3 regions of the Massilia sp. NBRC 108631 genome follow, and region 1 is predicted to be linked to each of the others. Evidence: predicted binding sites of a transcription regulator. Region 1 holds the regulator's gene; each other region holds the start of a gene.
What was found. Region 1 encodes sigma-54, which starts transcription at its own class of promoters, with help from an activator protein. Its sites were predicted from a motif close to TGGCANGNAANCTGCTTT; they were not measured.

Region 1 (2,264 bases):
ATGTCTCTGGAATTGTTAGAGCCCCATTTTAGCGCGGCCGCAAAAAAGGGCGCCAGATGCGCCCTTTGTTGGGAGTGCCGGTGACCCGTTATGCGGTCGGGGCAGGTTCGTACGTGTCCGGGAGGTGCTTGATGGCGTCGTGGCCATGCTCCTGCACCTTGGCTTTGTACTTCATCACTTGGCGGTCCAGTTTGTCGATCAGCGTATCGATGGCAGCATACAGGTCTTGCGACAGGCTTTCCACGTACACAGTCTTGCCGGACATTCGCAGGTTGATCTCGGCCTTCTGCCTTTTGTCTTTCTCGGTGAGGTTATCTACAGTCAGGATGACAGCAATATCAATAACTTGATCGAAATGGCGCTTGACCCGTTCCAGCTTGTTCTGCACGTATTCACGGATGGCGGGGGTCACTTCGAGATGATGTCCACTGATGGTGAGATTCATACACACTCCTAAAGATAAGGGTTCGTACGCTTTGGTGTTTTTGGCGCGCAGGGGAACCCAAGTAAAACTACAAAGCTTTACGCAGACTTACCGGAGGGATTTTCAAGGCTTCGCGATATTTGGCAACAGTCCGTCGCGCAATTACCATGCCCTGTTCACCCAGCATGTCCGCAATCTTACTGTCGGATAAAGGATTTTTCGGGTCTTCAGCTCCTGTCAATTGCACAATCAGCGCCCGTATCGCCGTCGAGGATGCTTCTCCTCCTGCTTCGGTGGCGACGTGACTGCCAAAGAAATATTTCAACTCAAACATCCCATGCGGAGTCAGCATGTATTTCTGAGTTGTTACGCGAGAAATAGTGCTCTCGTGTAGTCCCAGTGTATCAGCAATTTCACGCAACACAAGGGGTCTCATGGCAACGGCGCCATGGCTGAAAAAGTTCTTTTGTCTTTCTACTATCGCCTGCGCCACGCGCAAAATGGTGTCGAAACGCTGGCGCATATTCTTGATCAGCCACTTGGCTTCCTGCAGCTGCGCGCCCATGGCCGACTCGCCCTTGCCCTGCTTGAGCATGTTGGCGTACAGCGCGTTCACGCGCAGGCGCGGCATCACGTCGTTGTTCAACGTGACCTGCCAGCCGTTGCGCGCCTTCTTCACGATCACGTCCGGCACCACGTAGTCGGATACGTCGGAGGCGAACTCGGCGCCCGGATGCGGATTGCACTGGCGGATCACCGCCTGCGCTTCGCGCAGGTCTTCGTCGTCGCAGTCGAGGGCTTTTTTCAGCTTGTTGAATTCGCGCTGCGCGAACCAGGCCAGGTGCTTTTCCACGATGCAGATGGCCATGCGGCGCGTCACCAGCGGCACCCCGGGCATGCGCTTGATCTGCAGCGCCAGGCACTCGGACGCGCTGCGCGCGCCCACGCCGATAGGGTCGAAACTTTGCAGCAGCGTGAGCGCCGTCTGCAGTTCCTCGAGCTCCACGTCCGCCTCTTCCGGCAGGCGCGCATGGATTTCCTCCAGCGGCTCTTCGAGGTAGCCGTTTTCGTCCAGCGCATCGATGATCAGTTCCATCAGCACGCGGTCGCGCGGCTGCTGCACGGTCACGCGCATCTGCTCCATCAGGTGCTCGCGCAGGGTGCAGTGGCTCGCTTCGAGCTGCGGGCGCGAGTCCTCGTCGTCCGGCGCCTTGCTGCGGCCGGCGTCGCTCCAGTCGGTATCGGCCTCGGCGCCGCTGGCGCTGTCGCCGTCGCCGCTGGCGCCCTCGAAGGGATCGCCCTCGCCGGCCGGTGCGCTGTCCTGCGCCGGTGCGCCCACTTCGGCCGGCGAGGCGTCCGCGCCGGTGGACTGGGTCGGGTTGATGGCGCCGTCGCCCAGCAGCCGCAGCGAGCGGTCCAGCGGGTCGTCCAGCCGTTCCAGCAAGGGGTTCTCGCCGAGCAACTGCTCCAGTTCCTGGTGCAGCTCCAGCGTGGACAGCTGCAGCAGTCGAATCGACTGCTGCAGTTGCGGCGTCAGCGCCAGGTGCTGAGAGGTGCGGAGTTGCAGTGACTGTTTCATGGCGGGCTTACATGCGGAAGTGTTCGCCGAGGTAGACGCGCCGCACCGATTCGTCGGCGATGATATCGTCCGGACGGCCGGACGCCAGCACGCTGCCCTGGTTGATGATGTAGGCGCGGTCGCAGATGCCCAGCGTCTCGCGCACGTTGTGGTCGGTGATCAGCACGCCGATGCCGCGCTCCTTGAGGAAGCGCACGATGCGCTGGATCTCGATCACGGCGATCGGATCGACGCCGGCAAACGGTTCGTCGAGCAGCACGA
Region 2 (2,264 bases), on a different contig from region 1:
CGGTCCGGACGAAGCCAATGCTGCATATTGGATCAAGGACAACATGAAGAAGCCGGTAGTGGGCTTCATCGCCGGTGTCACCGCTCCTCCGGGCAAGCGCATGGGCCACGCCGGCGCGCTGATCTCCGGCGGCGCAGACACCGCGCAAGCCAAGCTGGAAATCATGGAAGCCTGCGGCATCACCGTCACCAAGAACCCGTCCGAAATGGCGCGTCTGCTGAAGGCAATGCTGTAATTCACTGTTTTAGTGAATAATAACGGGGAGCTTAGGCTCCCCGTTTTTTATTGCCTGGAGATTTTGCTTGGGGAAGATCATCATTTCGCGCGACGGCGTGGTGGAACAGGAAGTCCCGCTGAGCCGGGAACGGATGAGCATCGGCCGCCGCAGCCGCAACGACATCGTGCTGAGCCATCCGGCCGTCAGCGGCGAGCACGCCGTCATCACCACCATCCTCGACGAATCCTTCCTGGAAGACCTGCGCAGCACCAATGGCACCTTCGTCAACGGCCAGCGCGTGGGCAAGCACTTCCTGCAGCACCAGGACACCATCAAGATCGCCAGATACCGGATCGAATACCTGGCCGACGGCGTGCGCCCGGTTCCCGCACCGATGGGCGAGAGCGTCACCATCCCGGTCGCCCCTCCATACCGCCCGGGCTCCGCTCCGGCGGCCGCAAACGCGTCCACGCCCGCCGCCGCTGCGGCGCCTGCCGCGCTGTCCGCAGCATTACCCCCTGCCGCGCTTGGCCGCATTGAAGTGCTGAACGGCGCCAACGCGGGCAAGCAACTGGCGCTGACCAAACCGCTGACCACGCTGGGCCGGCCCGGCGTGCAGGTGATTGTCGTCTCGCGCGCGGCGGACGGCTATTCCGTGGTGCAAGCCGACGGCGACGCCATCGCCACCCTGAACGGCGCCGCCCTTGGCAGGCAGCCCCAACGCCTGCAAAACGGCGACGTGCTTGACCTGAGCGGCACGCAGATGGCATTCAAACAAGATTTAGCCTGACAAAAATCGTCAACTGCCAAACTTCGGCAGCCCGGCTGACAAAAATCGTCAGCCAGACGGGGCCGAAGTGACGAAAATTGGCGCAGATTACATGCAAAAGGCCGGTTTAGGACCTGGCACACCAATTGCTCTAACTCAAGTGTGGCACCAAACAACCAGTTCACCCCTTGAGGAGCAGCAAAATGAAATCCATGAAAATGATGAAGAAACAAGCCCAAGCCGGTTTCACCCTGATCGAACTGATGATCGTCGTGGCAATTATCGGTATCCTGGCAGCAGTGGCAATTCCTGCGTACAGCGACTACACCATCAAAGCCAAGGTCGGTAATGCACTGGGTTCGGTCAACTCCATCAAGACTGCGGTTGGTCTGTGCTCGCAAGAAGCCGGTGGCTCGTTCGACACCTGCGATACCGGCTCCGGCGGCGTTCCTGTTTTCACCCCAACTAAAGAAGTCGCCGGCGTAACCGTCACGAACGGTACCATTGTCTTGACCATGGGTACTGGCATCGGCACTGGTGTGGATGGTCTGCTCATTACCATGGCACCTACGCTGAACGGCTCGACGATTTCTTGGGATAACACGACCACGGTGACTCAACCTGCCGCACTGGCCGCCATTACGAAGAATAACGTTACCGCGGCAGCAGCCCCAGCCCCAGCCCCAGCGCCAGCCCCATAAGCTAACACCCCATCACCGCAGACGGCGCTCCGGCGCCGGCGCGAAAAAAAACCTGGCCTCGGCCAGGTTTTTTTGCTTTTATGCCTACACAATCTTCTGCCGGTCGGCGATCAGCGCTTCGTAGGTGAGGTTCTGCAGCAAGGTGTAATGCGTCGGGTCGAGATTCACGAACTGCACGCCATAGGTGAACACCTCCGGCTTGTCGCCCGCCGCAGGCTTGATCACGTTGATATTGCGGATGCTCGCGTGCGTGTTGACCAGCACCTGCCGGTTGCCCGGCTGCGCAATCAGCGTGAACGACAGTCCCACCATCGCATCATCCGATTCCAGTTGCCGCTTCGATTCGATCAGCGCCCCCGACACGCTCAGGTTCACCAGGAACACCGACACGCTGCCGCTGGTCTCGCAGCTCAGCTGCGCCGGAATATCCACCTTCACCCGCATCGCCGTGCGCAAGCTGGTACCCTGGATCTTCTCGGGGAAGGACAGGTGGGCGTAGAACAGCGGCCGCCCGAACACGCGCTGCACGATGGCCGAGAAGGAACATACGTTCACGCCCGAAAACACCCGTATGGTC
Region 3 (2,264 bases), on a different contig from region 1:
GTAGCGCGCATCAAGGCTGCGCTGGATCCGCAAGGCATCATCGCGCCCGGGCGCTACCAGCCGGGGCCAGGCTAGGGCGCGCATGGCCCGCCGCGCCGGCGGCGCATGGCCAGGCCCAGCAAGCCCACGGCGATCAGCGCCAGCATGCCCGGCTCGGGCAGCGCGACCTGCGCGACGACCGGATTGGCAATCCGGGTGCTCCAGCCGTTCTGCGCCACGATGGAGCCGGCCAGTGTGCGTGTCAAGGTGTTGATGCCGAAGAAATCGGCGCCGCCTGCGTTGCTGCCGCTGCGGAAGTACAGGCAGCCGGGGCCGGACACGCAGTCGGCCAGATAGGCGCCGGTGCCGTAGGCCGGGATAGGCATGCCGTCGAATTCCTGGAACAGCGTGGTCGAGTAGGGATTGAAGCCGGGGTCGCTCATGCCGGCCACCGGGCCGTTGACCAGTCCAGGCGCGAATACCCAGCTCATCAGCAGCTCGCCGTCGGTGATGCCCTGGAGCTTGCCGAAGCCCTGGCGGTCGCTGGCCTTGACGCCGCCCAAGCCGAAGCCGGGGTTGGTGCCGCCGATTTGCTGGTCGAGGTAGAAGTCCAGGTGGATCAGCCCGTCGCAGCCGAAGGCGGCGTTGGTGCAGCCCACGCTGTAGGTACGCTTGCCGAGGCCGCCGGTCGCGGGCGCGCTGCTGGCGTCGCCCATGCCATACATCATGAAGGAAATGCTCTGGTTATTCTGGCTTTGATGCCAAAAGCTGTCGGATGGGTTGTCCAGTCCGGTGATCGACGTCAGATAGCCGGCCGCGAACCCTGACTCCCGCAGTACGCCGGCCGTGGCGGGCTGGTGGTCGGCACTGGCGGCCTGGTAGCCGCTGTACCTGATCTCCACCGCGCCGGATTTGGTCAGTGCGAAGGGAGCGAGCGGCGCCGCCGCGGCCAGCGGCGCCAGGACGGCGGACAGACAGCACAGCGCGTTGCGTATAACGGCCAAGCTAAGCATGATGAACTCCTGTGGTTGGTGGCTCATGGACTCTCATGTAACTACTTGGCAGTTACTTAGCAATATGCGCGCCAACGGTGCGCCGCGCTGCAGGGCGCCCGTGCTACATGGGTCCGCGCATGCTTTCCTGTAACTGCGGCGCGTGCGTGTAAGCAAAAGCGACGCAGCTGCGGCCGGAAGGCATCGCGGCCGGCGCTGTCCGGTTCGCCTGCGTTCGGACCGCGGTTCGCCTGCCGTTGCGCCTACAGCAGCGGCAGCAAGGCCCGCACCTCGCTGTGCCGCGCGAAGGATTTGTCCGCCAGCAGGCGCTCGAACTGGCGCCGCGCGGCCGGCTTGTCGCCGCTTTTCATCAGCGCGGTGGCATAGTGGAAGCGGATCTCGGTGGCGTGCGGCGCCGCATCGCTGGCCAGCTTGAGCAGTGGCAGGGCACGTTCCGGCTGGCCTTGCTCCAGCAGCACCCAGCCCAGTGTATCGCTGACGGCGGGGTTGGCGGCCGCCAGCTTGTGCGCGCGTTCGGCGAAGGCGAGTGCGCGCTTGTCCTTCAGTTGCTGCAGCGACCATGCCAGGTCGTTTAGCGCCATCACGTTGCCGGCGTCGGCCTCGACGATCTTTTCGTACTGCGCCGCCGCGCCCGCGTAATCCTGCGCGTTCATCAGCGCGCTGGCCAGGTAAATGCGCGCCGCCGCGTCGCGCGGATGTTCCTTCAGCCACTGCAGCATGCGCGCGGTGGCATCCTGCCTGCGTCCCAGCGCCTCGAGCGCGCGGTGGACGGCGATCACCGTGGGGCCGCTGGGCTGCAGCGTATATGCCTGCTCATAGAGTTTGAGCGCGGGCGCAGCCCGGCCTTGCGCCATCAGGATATCGCCTTCCAGCTTGTAGCCCTGCGGCAGTTTCGGACTGCGCTTCTGGGCTTGCTGGGCGATGCCGAAGGCTTCCGTCCAGGCCGCCTGTTCCACCAGCAGGCGCACCGTCGTCAGCTGCGCCAGTCCATTGTCCGGCTGCAGCGCCAGCGCCTTGCGCGACGCGGTCAGCGCCTCGGGCAACTGGCGCAGCGCCATATTGGCGCCGGCAATCTGCATCTGCACCATGGCCGAATCCGGCTGCAGCACAGCCAGTTTCTTATAGCTGTCGAGTGCGGCTTCATGGCTGGCTGCGGCGGTCTGGGCCTGCGCCAGCAAGGCAAGCACGTCGGCGCTGGCGGGGTTGCTGCCCTGGAGCTTCTGCGCCAGCGTCAGTGCCTTCAGGGTTTCGCCGGCGCGCAAGTAGTAGTTG

Region 2: the regulator sigma-54 is predicted to act here: its motif matches at 1,122-1,139, upstream of AC6H42_RS04790 (pilin).
Region 3: the regulator sigma-54 is predicted to act here: its motif matches at 1,049-1,066, upstream of AC6H42_RS01840 (PEP-CTERM sorting domain-containing protein).

Annotation. Positions count from the first base shown of each region.
Region 1 is NZ_BAAKJE010000245.1:12,192-14,455, forward strand. It holds gene hpf (ribosome hibernation-promoting factor, HPF/YfiA family) at 89-445, opposite strand; gene AC6H42_RS26265 (RNA polymerase factor sigma-54) at 513-2,003, opposite strand; gene lptB (LPS export ABC transporter ATP-binding protein) at 2,011-2,264, opposite strand, start outside.
Region 2 is NZ_BAAKJE010000047.1:22,606-24,869, reverse strand. It holds gene sucD (succinate--CoA ligase subunit alpha) at 1-235, shown strand, start outside; gene AC6H42_RS04795 (FHA domain-containing protein) at 303-1,007, shown strand; gene AC6H42_RS04790 (pilin) at 1,190-1,687, shown strand; gene AC6H42_RS04785 (flagellar brake protein) at 1,772-2,264, opposite strand, start outside.
Region 3 is NZ_BAAKJE010000019.1:47,024-49,287, forward strand. It holds gene AC6H42_RS01835 (FAD-binding oxidoreductase) at 1-75, shown strand, start outside; gene AC6H42_RS01840 (PEP-CTERM sorting domain-containing protein) at 72-1,019, opposite strand; gene prsT (XrtA/PEP-CTERM system TPR-repeat protein PrsT) at 1,235-2,264, opposite strand, start outside.